DNA from 2 places in the Massilia sp. DD77 genome. Region 1 is predicted to be linked to the other one. Evidence: predicted binding sites of a transcription regulator. Region 1 holds the regulator's gene; the other holds the start of a gene.
The links. The regulator sigma-54, encoded in region 1, starts transcription at its own class of promoters, with help from an activator protein. The targets are predictions, from matches to a motif close to TGGCANGNAANCTGCTTT.
Positions count from the first base shown of each region.

Region 2: a site for sigma-54 is predicted at 3,362-3,379, ahead of V7778_RS16765 (PEP-CTERM sorting domain-containing protein). Genes of this name have one in related genera too.

Region 1 is NZ_JBAMDH010000023.1:93,165-98,534, forward strand. Features, by position in the region: gene V7778_RS15565 (KpsF/GutQ family sugar-phosphate isomerase) at 1-925, shown strand, start outside; gene V7778_RS15570 (KdsC family phosphatase) at 925-1,455, shown strand; gene lptC (LPS export ABC transporter periplasmic protein LptC) at 1,463-2,071, shown strand; gene lptA (lipopolysaccharide transport periplasmic protein LptA) at 2,111-2,683, shown strand; gene lptB (LPS export ABC transporter ATP-binding protein) at 2,683-3,438, shown strand; gene V7778_RS15590 (RNA polymerase factor sigma-54) at 3,444-4,925, shown strand; gene hpf (ribosome hibernation-promoting factor, HPF/YfiA family) at 4,983-5,342, shown strand.
Region 2 is NZ_JBAMDH010000026.1:78,325-83,694, reverse strand. Features, by position in the region: gene cphA (cyanophycin synthetase) at 1-1,838, shown strand, start outside; gene V7778_RS16770 (MaoC family dehydratase) at 1,910-2,698, shown strand; gene V7778_RS16765 (PEP-CTERM sorting domain-containing protein) at 2,695-3,333, opposite strand; gene V7778_RS16760 (DUF6236 family protein) at 3,786-4,724, shown strand; gene V7778_RS16755 (DNA adenine methylase) at 5,089-5,370, opposite strand, start outside.

The DNA.
Region 1 (5,370 bases):
CGACGCGATCCGCGCCCTGCATGCGCGCCTGGGCGACGACGACAGTTTCGTGCGCGCCGCCGACCTGCTGTACGCCTGCAAGGGCAGGGTGGTGGTGTCCGGCATGGGCAAATCGGGCCACATCGCCCGCAAGATCGCCGCCACCCTGGCCTCGACCGGCACCCCGGCCATGTTCGTCCACCCGGGCGAGGCCGCCCACGGCGACCTGGGCATGGTCACGCCGAACGACGTCTTCATCGCCATCTCGAACTCGGGCGAGTCGAGCGAGCTGCTCGACATCCTGCCGGCGGTCAAGCGCATGGGCACCCACGTGATCGCCCTGACCGGCAAGCCGGCCTCGCGCCTGGCGCTGCTGGCCGAGGTCCACCTGAACATCGCGGTGGACAAGGAAGCCTGCCCGCTGAACCTGGCCCCGACCACCAGCACCACCGTCACCCTGGCCATGGGCGACGCCCTGGCCGTGGCCCTGCTCGATGCGCGCGGCTTTCGCGAGGAAGACTTCGCGCTGTCGCACCCGGGCGGCGCCCTGGGCCGCCGCCTGCTGACCCACGTGCGCGACGTGATGCGCAGCGGGGCGGCGATCCCGGTCGTGGCGCCCGAGGTGCCGCTGGCCAAGGCCCTGCTCGAGATCACCCAGAAGGGCATGGGCATGACCGCCGTGGTCGACGCCGACAACCGCCCGATCGGCGTGTTCACCGACGGCGACCTGCGCCGCCTGATCGAGCGCATGCACGACTTCTCGAACCTCACCATCCGCGACGTCATGCACGCCAACCCGCGCCGCGTGCATCCGGAGCAGCTGGCGGTGGACGCCGTCGCCGTGATGGAGGAATTCCGCATCAACCAGATGCTCGTGGTGGACGCGGACGACCGCCTGGTCGGCGCCCTGCACATCCACGACCTGACCCGCGCCAAGGTGATCTGATGCTGCCGCTCGCACACATGGAACGGGCCGCGCGCGTCAAGGTGATGATCTTCGACGTCGACGGCGTGCTCACCGACGGCAGCCTCACCTACGGCCCGGACGGCGAAGTCACCAAGACCTTTAACGTGCTGGACGGCCTGGGCATCCAGCTGCTGAACAAGACCGGCGTCCAGACCGCCATCATCAGCGCGCGCAACTCGCCGATCGTGGTCAAGCGCGCCGCCGACCTGGGCATCACCCACGTCTGGCAGGGCTTCCACGACAAGCGCATCGGCTTCGCCGAGCTGCTCGCCAAGACCGGCGTGACGCCGGAAGAGTGCGGCTACATCGGCGACGACGTGATCGACCTGCCGCTGTTCACGCGCGTGGGCTTCGCGGTCACCGTGCCCTCGGGCCACCCGGAAGTCCAGCACCGCGCCCACTACGTGACGCGCAACGCGGGCGGCCGCGGCGCCGTGCGCGAGGTGTGCGACCTGGTGATGCGCGCCCAGGGCACCTACGAACAGGCGCTCGCGCCTTACTTCGCCTGAGCATGCGATGGTCGGCTACCTGAACAACAAGCGCACCGCGCACCGCTGGAAGCTCCTGACGATCATGATGATCGCGGTCTTCTGCGCCTTCGGCAGCTTCTGGCTGCTGCAGGCCTTCGACGGCGACGACGCCGGCGCGCGCCTTGGCGGGCCGCCGACGGAGCCCGACTACATCGTCGAGAACTTCTCCTTCGTGCGCATGACCGAGGGCGGCCAGCCGAGCTACGTGGTGTCGGGCAAGCGCCTGACCCATATCCCCGAGGGCGACGTCTCGACCGTGGTGCAGCCGGTGCTGCGCGGTGTCGAGCCGGGCCGTCCGCCGATGACGGTCACCGCCGACCGCGCCCGCATTTATCACCAGGAACACCGCGTCGACATGCTCGGCAACGTCGACCTGCAGCGTGCGCGCACCGCCAGGTCGGAAGCGCTGCGCGTGCGCACCCAGGCGCTCACCGCCTTGCCGGACGAAGAAATCCTCAAGACCGATCAGCCGATCGAGATGCAGCTGGGCGCTTCCAGCGTACGCGGCACCGGCATGGTGGCCAACAACGCGACCCAGAAGATGCACATCGCCAGCCGCGGCCAGATCGTCTATCCGCCACGCGCGCGCCAATAGGCCGTTCATGACAGCGCCGCGTCAACCCAGGACCAGAACATGATGAAGAAACACCTCGCTGCCCTTTGCCTTTCCCTGCTGTCGCTCCCGGCTTTCGCCGAGCGCGCCGATTCGCTCAAGCAGGCCGTCATCAATTTCGACTCGCTCGACGTCGACGAGGTCACCCAGACCCGTATCCTGACCGGCAACGTGGTCGTCACCCGCGGCACCCTGGTGCTCAAGTCGGACCGCGCCCTGGTCAAGGAAACGCCGGAAGGCTACATGAGCGTGACCCTGACCGCGAACCCGGGCAAGGTCGCCACCTTCCGCCAGAAGCGCGACGGCGGCCCCGACCTGTGGGTCGAAGGCCAGGCCCAGCGCATCGAATACGACGAACGCATCGAGATGGTCAAGCTTTTCTCGGACGCCGTGGTCAAGGAACTCGAGAGCAAGCGCGTGACCAACGAGATCAATGCGCCCTTCATCTCCTACGACAACCGCAAGGAAGTCGCCAGCGTGCGCAACGACGCCAGCGGCCAGAGCAAGGTCGGCGGCGGACGCGGCACCCTGATCCTGGCGCCCAAGCGCGCCGCGCCGGCGCCGGCGGCGGCACCCGCGGCGGGCAAGCAATGATGGAGGCACGCGACAGCGGCAGCACCCTGATCGTCAAGGGCCTGCAGAAGAGCTACGGCAAGCGCCTGGTGGTGCGCGACGTCTCGCTGCAGGTCGAGTGCGGCGAGGTGGTCGGCCTGCTGGGCCCGAACGGCGCCGGCAAGACCACGTCCTTCTACATGATCGTCGGCCTGGTGCCTTCAGACGCCGGCTCGATCGACATCAACGGCACCGACATCTCGAGCCTGCCGATCCACCGGCGCGCGGTGCTGGGCCTGTCCTACCTGCCGCAGGAAGCCTCGGTGTTCCGCAAGCTGACCGTGGAGGAGAACATCCGCGCGGTGCTCGAGCTGCAGCAGGTCGACGGCCGGCCGCTGAGCAAGGAACAGATCGGCGAACGCCTCGACACCCTGCTGGCCGACCTGCAGATCGAGAAGCTGCGCGAGAACCCGGCCATGTCGCTCTCGGGCGGCGAGCGCCGCCGCGTGGAAATCGCGCGCGCGCTGGCCACCAACCCGCGCTTCGTGCTGCTGGACGAGCCCTTCGCGGGCGTCGACCCGATCGCCGTGATCGAGATCCAGCGCATCGTGCGCTTCCTGAAAGAGCGCAAGATCGGTGTCCTGATTACCGACCACAATGTCCGCGAGACGCTCGGCATCTGCGATCGCGCCTACATCATCAACCAGGGGGCCGTGCTGGCCTCGGGCCGGCCGGACGACATCATCGCGAATGAGTCCGTGCGCCGCGTCTACCTGGGCGAACACTTCCGCATGTAGAAGACATGAAACAATCCCTGCAACTCCGCACATCGCAGCATCTTGCACTGACGCCCCAGCTGCAGCAGTCGATCCGCCTGTTGCAGTTGTCCACGCTCGAACTGCACCAGGAGATCGAGCAGATCCTGTCCGATAACCCCTTGCTCGAACGGCTGGACGATCCGCTCGACCGCTCGGTGCGGCTGCTGGCCGACGGCGCGATCAACAACGCGCCTCCCAACGGCGAGGCGCCGGCGCCGGCCGCCCCGGCGCAGGAAGGCGAAGCCGCGCCCGCGGCATCCAGCGAAGCCGGCGAGGGTTTCGAGGGCGGCGACGCCGAACGCGACGCGTCGGACGCCGACTGGGGCTCGGGCGGCGGCTCCGGCGGGGGCGAGGACGAGGATGGCCGCCCGCAGCTGGAGGCGAGCGCCATCAACCTGCGCGAGCACCTGATGGAACAGATCCGCGTCACCGGCTGCTCCGCGCGCGACCGCGCGCTGGCCGAGCTGGTGATCGACGCGCTCGACGACAACGGCTACCTGGAAGAACCGCTGGACGAGATCCATGCCCGCCTGCCGGAAGAGCTCGAGATCGACATGGACGAGCTGCGCTGCGCCCTGGCATTGGTGCAGAGCCTGGATCCGGTGGGCGTGGGTGCGCGCAGCGCGGGAGAATGCCTGGCGCTGCAGATCCGCCGCATGCCGGGCGTGCCGATGGTGACGCGGCGCCTGGCGCTGAAGATCGTCGAAGGCTACCTGAGCTGGTTCGCCCAGCGCGAGTACAGCAAGCTCAAGAAGGCGCTGGACTGCGACGACGAAGACCTGCGCGAAGTGCAGGCCGTAGTGCGCCAGTGCAATCCTCACCCGGGCGCGGCCTTCGCGTCGAACGTGTCAGACTACGTGGTACCGGATGTGATCGTGCGCCGCGCCAAGAACGGCTGGGCCGTGATGCTGAACCCGGATGTGATGCCGCGCCTGCGCGTGAACAGCCTCTACGCCTCGCTCATGAAGCAGGGCAAGTGCGAAGGGCAGATGAATTCGCAGTTGCAAGAAGCCAAGTGGCTGATCAAGAACATGCGCCAGCGTTTCGATACCATCCTGCGCGTGGCCGAGGCCATTGTCGAGCGACAGAAGAACTTTTTCTCCCACGGCGCGGTTGCCATGCGGCCCCTTGTTTTACGTGAGATAGCTGATACACTAGGCCTACACGAAAGCACAATTTCTCGTGTTACAACGCAGAAGTACATGCTGACCCCGCACGGCATGTTCGAGTTGAAATACTTCTTCGGAAGCCATGTCGCCACCGAAGCGGGGGGAGAAGCCTCCTCGACGGCGATCCGCGCTCTCATCGCGCAATTGACAGGAGCAGAAGACCCTAAGAATCCTTTATCCGACAGCAAGATCGCGGAGATGCTCGGGGAACAAGGCATGGTCATTGCGCGCAGGACGGTCGCCAAATACCGTGAAGCGCTCAAGATCCCTCCCGTCAGCCTCCGCAAAGCTTTGTAACAGCGTTGCCCACTCCCGCCTTGTGCCTGGGCGGCGCGCCTTTTCAAAGGAGTGTGTATGAACCTCACAATCAGTGGCCACCATCTCGAAGTGACTCCCGCTATCCGTGAATATGTTCAGAATAAGCTCGAGCGCATCATCCGGCATTTCGATCAAGTGATCGACACCCACGTCTTCCTTGCCGTCGACAACCTCACTGAAAAAGAAAAAAGGCAAAAAGCTGAAATCAATGTCCAGGTGTCCGGCAAGACCCTGCACGTGGCCAGTGTCGCCCAAGACCTGTATGCCGCAATCGACACGCTGATGGACAAGCTGGATCGACAGGTTCTGAAACACAAGCAGATGTTGAAAGACCATAACCACCAAGCGATCAAACGCTTGCCGGATCAAGGAAGCGAAGAAGCCGCTGCAGCCTGACCTGACAGGCAGCAGGGCACACCAGCTA
Region 2 (5,370 bases), on a different contig from region 1:
GCAACCAGGGCAAGGGCGTGACCGTCAACGTCACCACCAAGGAACAGCTCACCGCCGGCTTCCACGCGGCTTCCGAGTTCCGCGACGACATCATGGTCGAGCGCTACCTGCCGGGCCACGACTACCGCCTGCTCGTCATCGGCGACAAGCTGGTGGCCGCCGCGCGCCGCGACCCGCCGCAGGTGGTGGGCGACGGCGTGCACACCGTGCGCGAGCTGGTGGAACAGGTCAACCTCGACCCGCGCCGCGGCGACGGCCACGCCACCTCGCTGACCAAGATCCGCTTCGACGACATCGCCCTGGGCACCCTGAGCAAACAGGGACTGAACGCCGAGTCGGTGCCGGGAGCGGGCCAGCGCGTCGTGCTACGCAATAACGCCAACCTGTCGACCGGCGGCTCGGCCACCGACGTCACCGACGACGTGCACCCGGAAGTCGCGGCGCGCGCCATCGCCGCCGCCCACATGGTGGGCCTGGACATCTGCGGCGTCGACCTGGTGTGCGACAGCGTGCTGAAACCCATCGAGGAACTGAACGGCGGCATCGTCGAAGTCAATGCCGCCCCGGGCCTGCGCATGCACCTTTCGCCCTCCTTCGGCAAGAGCCGCCCGATCGGCGAAGCCATCATGGACACCCTGTACGGCCCCGGCGACGACGGCCGCATCCCGGTGGTGGCCGTGACCGGCACCAACGGCAAGACCACCACCGTGCGCCTGATCGCCCACCTGCTGACGGCCTCGGGCCTGCGCACCGGCATGACCAACACCGACGGCGTCTACATCGAAGGCCGCCGCATCGACAGCGGCGACTGCAGCGGCCCGCGCAGCGCGCGCAACGTGCTGCTGCACCCGGACGTCGACGCGGCCGTGTTCGAGACCGCGCGCGGCGGCCTGCTGCGCGAAGGCCTTGCTTTCGACCGCTGCCAGGTGGCGGTGGTCACCAACATCGGCGCGGGCGACCACCTGGGCCTGAACTACATCACCACGCTCGAGGACCTGGCGGTGCTCAAGCGCGTGATCGTGCAGAACGTGGCGGACAAGGGCATGGCGGTACTGAACGCCGCCGACCCGGTGGTGGCCGCGATGGCCGACGTCACCCGCGGCGACGTGACCTTCTTCGCCCAGGACATCGGCAACCCGATCATGTCGATGCACCGCGCCCAGGGCCGCCGCGTCGTCTTCGTCGAGGACGGCCACCTGGTCTGCGCCCAGGGCAAGCAGCAGGAACGCATCGCGCTGAGCGAGGTGCCGATCACCCGCAACGGCGCGGTCGGCTTCCAGGTCGAGAACGTGATGGCCTCGGTGGCCGCCGCCTGGGCGGTGGGCACCTCGTGGGAATCGATCCGCGGCGGCCTGAAGACCTTCGTGGGCGAGAGCGACAACGCGCCCGGCCGCTTCAATGTGTTCGAGTACAAGGGCGCGACCGTGATCGCCGACTACGGCCACAACCCGGACGCGATCGCCGCGCTGAGCACCGCCGTGCAAGGCATGCCGGCCAAGCGCCGCTCGGTCGTGATCAGCGGCGCCGGCGACCGCCGCGACCAGGACATCTCGCAGCAGACCGAGATCCTGGGCCAGGTGTTCGACGACGTGCTGCTCTACCAGGACCAGTGCCAGCGCGGCCGCGCCGACGGCGAAGTGCTCGCGCTGCTGCGCAAGGGCCTGGTTGGCGCCACCCGCACCACCCACGTCGAGGAAATCAACGGCGAATTCGTCGCCATCGACCGCGCGCTGGAGCGGCTGGAAGCGGGCGACCTGTGCCTGATCCTGATCGACCAGGTCGACGAGGCCCTGGCCCATATCGCCAAGCGCATCGGCGAGGCCAAGCAGGCCGCCTGATGGCTTGACGCTGGCGGGTGGGTTATCCTTCCGGAATGACTCATCCGCCGCTCCCTCCTCTCGGCCCGCGCATGCTCTTGCGCGCGCTGCTCAAACGCCCCTCGCGCCGTGCCGGCGCGGACATCGGCGCCACCTACCGCCTACCCAATATCGACCTGGCCCATGTGCGGCGCTATAATGCGGCCATCGGGTTCGCGGGCGATGCCCTGCCCCTTCCCTTCCTCTATCTGCTGGCGCAGCGCGCCCAGCTGGCCACGATGCTGGACCGCCCCACGCCGTTCAAGATTCCAGGACTGATCCATGTCGAGAACACGCTCACCATGCACGGGCCGATCGATCCGGCTCGCCCGCTGGCGATCAGCACCGAGGTGAGCATGCAGGCGCCTGCGGCTAACGGCGCGATTCACTGTCTGCTCGAGACGCGCGCCTTCGACGGCGAACGGCTCGCGTTTGCGTGTAGCAGTAATTACCTGGTCAGGCGTGGAAGCAAAGCTGAAGGCAAATCATCGGCCACCGCGACGCCGGCCGGCCAGCCCCTTGGCCGATGGACACTCGCGCGGGACGCGGGCCGCCGCTATGCGGCGCTGTCGGGCGACTGGAATCCAATCCATTTGTGGCAATGGTCGGCGCGCCTGATGGGCATGCGCGCGCCCATCATCCACGGCGCGCACAGCATGGCGAAAGCCTGCGCTTTATTGCAGCAGGCGTCGGGGCGGACTGTGGAATCGGTCCGGTGCCGCTTCCGCAGCCCGGTAGCGCTTGGGGAAGAGCTCGTGCTGATTGCAGGCGGCGCCGAGGGAGAATTCGCGGCCCTGTGCAAGGACCGCGTGGCGATGGAAGGCCGCGCCGGTTTCGCTTAAGCGTTGCGGCGGCGCGCCGCGGCCAGTCCCGCCAGGCCGAGGGCCAGCAGGCCCAGCGAAGCCGGTTCAGGCACCGGGGCCGGATCGTCCGCGCCGCTGGTGGTGACGATCAGCTGCGAGGAATAGTATTCCAGCGGATCCTGGCGGTTGGTATCGCCGATATACAGCGTCCACAGGCCGAACATGTCCAGCTTGTCGAAGTCGCTCAGCATGCCGACCGGACGGAAGCTGCCCGCTTGTACCTGCGAACCGCGCACGGCGCCTTCGTCGTCGAAGGTCAGCGGCACCTGGCCGGCGCCGACGCTGCCCTGGGTGTAGGTGCCCTGCGATACCAGGTCGACCGTCACGCCGCCCGGGCTGGTCAGGCGCAGGACGATCTCGTTTTCGTAGGGCGTGCCGGTGCCGATGCAGGCGCCGCCTGCCGCGCCCAGCACCGGGTTGTCGCACTTGGCGAAGGACACCAGGATGTTCAGGTCGGCGATGCTGCCGTGGCTGGTCACGTCCAGATAGCGGAGGCCGTTGGTGTTGTCGAACAGCCCGTAGGTGCTGTCGTTCGCGACGACGCCAGCCTGTGCGTTGGCCACACCAAGGGTCAGCGCCAGCGCGCCGAAGAGCTTGATGATCGTGTGTTTCATGGGTGTTCTCCTAGTCGATACTAGCTTGTAAGCAATAATCGCACCAATGCAACGAATTCCAGTCAAATCAATTACTTGAGTCAACATTAGTTCCGCTAGAACAATTGAGTGTAAGGAATTTCGACATCCGACGCTTCGCCGCCATGCAAACCAGGATGCGATTTTTGCAGCGTCCGGCCGAGTCGAACACGGTAAAATGGCAAGCCTTGGCCTTGCACCTGCTTTGCCGTACCGAATTCGACAACATGAACGCCCCCACTGAGATCAACGCCGCCGCCCTCAAGCACAGCGCAACCGAAAAACACACCCCGATGATGCATCGGTACGTTCCGCTATGAGCAATCGAACATCGACTCAAAACCTACGCCGTAACCTACGCTCAAATTGCTTGATATTTTGACATTGAGCAACTGAAGTAGTACAACTGTTGTAACTACTTAAGAGGAGAAATAATGGGGCAGTCGAGCTGGAGAAAAAAGCACGATCCGAACTATGGGAAACCTGCAGAAGAATCGCCTGCAAAAACTTCTTCGGACACTATGCGTGGGTTGGTAATCTCGAACCCCATAGAGCTCTTGGGCGAAGCAGTGCACTTGAAGTCTAGTGATCTCGATGCAGAAGAGCTACGTTTTTCCCTCATGTATTGGGACAAGTTGGCATGGCCGACAAACCCGCTGCTGGAAATTGCCGGCAGTTCTGACTCATTGTTCTTGGAAGAAGTTGGCGTCCTATCTCGGCCTGTACCAAAGCCGAGTGAGGGTCACGCTAGCAATCGAATACTGCATGCCCATACATCGGTGTTTGAAGAGCTGGACACGGTCCAACCGGGACAATGGGCGCTCTCCTGGAGTGAGCGGTCAATGTCGTTTCACCCAGCATTTAAAGATTTCTCGGAACCGCGAAGTACTTTACTTGAGCTTCATCGAGCTATTCCAATCCCGGACGTCGACATACCGCTAGCGGAGATTTTAGAGTTCAAGGAACGCCGGCGCGATGAACTTATGTTGCTCCGTACACACTTCGAAAAGTTGACTGCAGAAATTGAGGCAAGCGAGGAACCTACCGAGAAGCTCATCAGCCAGCTGCGGGAAGTTGATGCCGCGTGCGCTAATTTAGTGCAACTTGGCCGAGAATGGCAGTGGCCCGTGAGACTAGGATCGCTTAATTCCTCAGTGTCCTTCGAGCCAATGAAAGCGATCTCATCCGGCTGGGCAGCATACCTAGCGGGAGAAAGATATAACCTTAGTCTTCCGGCCACGGCTGCGATAGTCGGTGCGGCCGCGCTAGGTTCAGTCATAAGTTGGAAGCCATCCGATTTCGCGATTCAAAATATCCGACGCCCGAAGAGCCCCTATCGGTACGCATACAGCATCGATGCAGAACTTCGATAACAATGTACTCATGCCCCTAAAATGGGACATGAGCGCTTCTACACCTGTGGGGGTAGTCGTGGAAACTCCTTCACGCATGGCTCTTCAAGCAGTTGCGCACGTAGCGCCTCCAGTATTTCTCCTTGCTGGCCCGGCAGTGTAGTTAGCATTCGCTGCAACTGGTCGGCGTAGAGGACCACGCTTCGAAGTCTCGCAATCTCCCACAGCAGCAGTCGAACATCCGCTGACTCGCGGCTGCGGTCCTGGATTGCCTGCAAATCCGCTTTAGAAAGTGGTGATCTGAAACGCATCGTGGTAGCCCTGTATTTTTATACAGTGTAGCAAACGGTGCTAAAGAGTGCAGACGTCTGCACTCTTAGCTGGTCTAGAACAGCCCGACTGGGTCCGCAGTTCGATCCCAGCTGTAAATGATCACTTCCGAGCGGTCTACAGCTTTACCGCCGCCGCCCACGTTATAGGTAATCGGGACCGTATCCATTTGGAAGCGAGCAAAGATGCGGCGAATCTCAGGGTGATCATTCAGACTAATGATGGCCCTACCCTTCAGGCGAGTGAGCAGCTCAGCCATCCTCTCGTACTGCTCAAGGCCGAAATCGACGCCGTACCCCTCCGTTTCCCAATACGGCGGGTCAAGGTAGAACAGAGT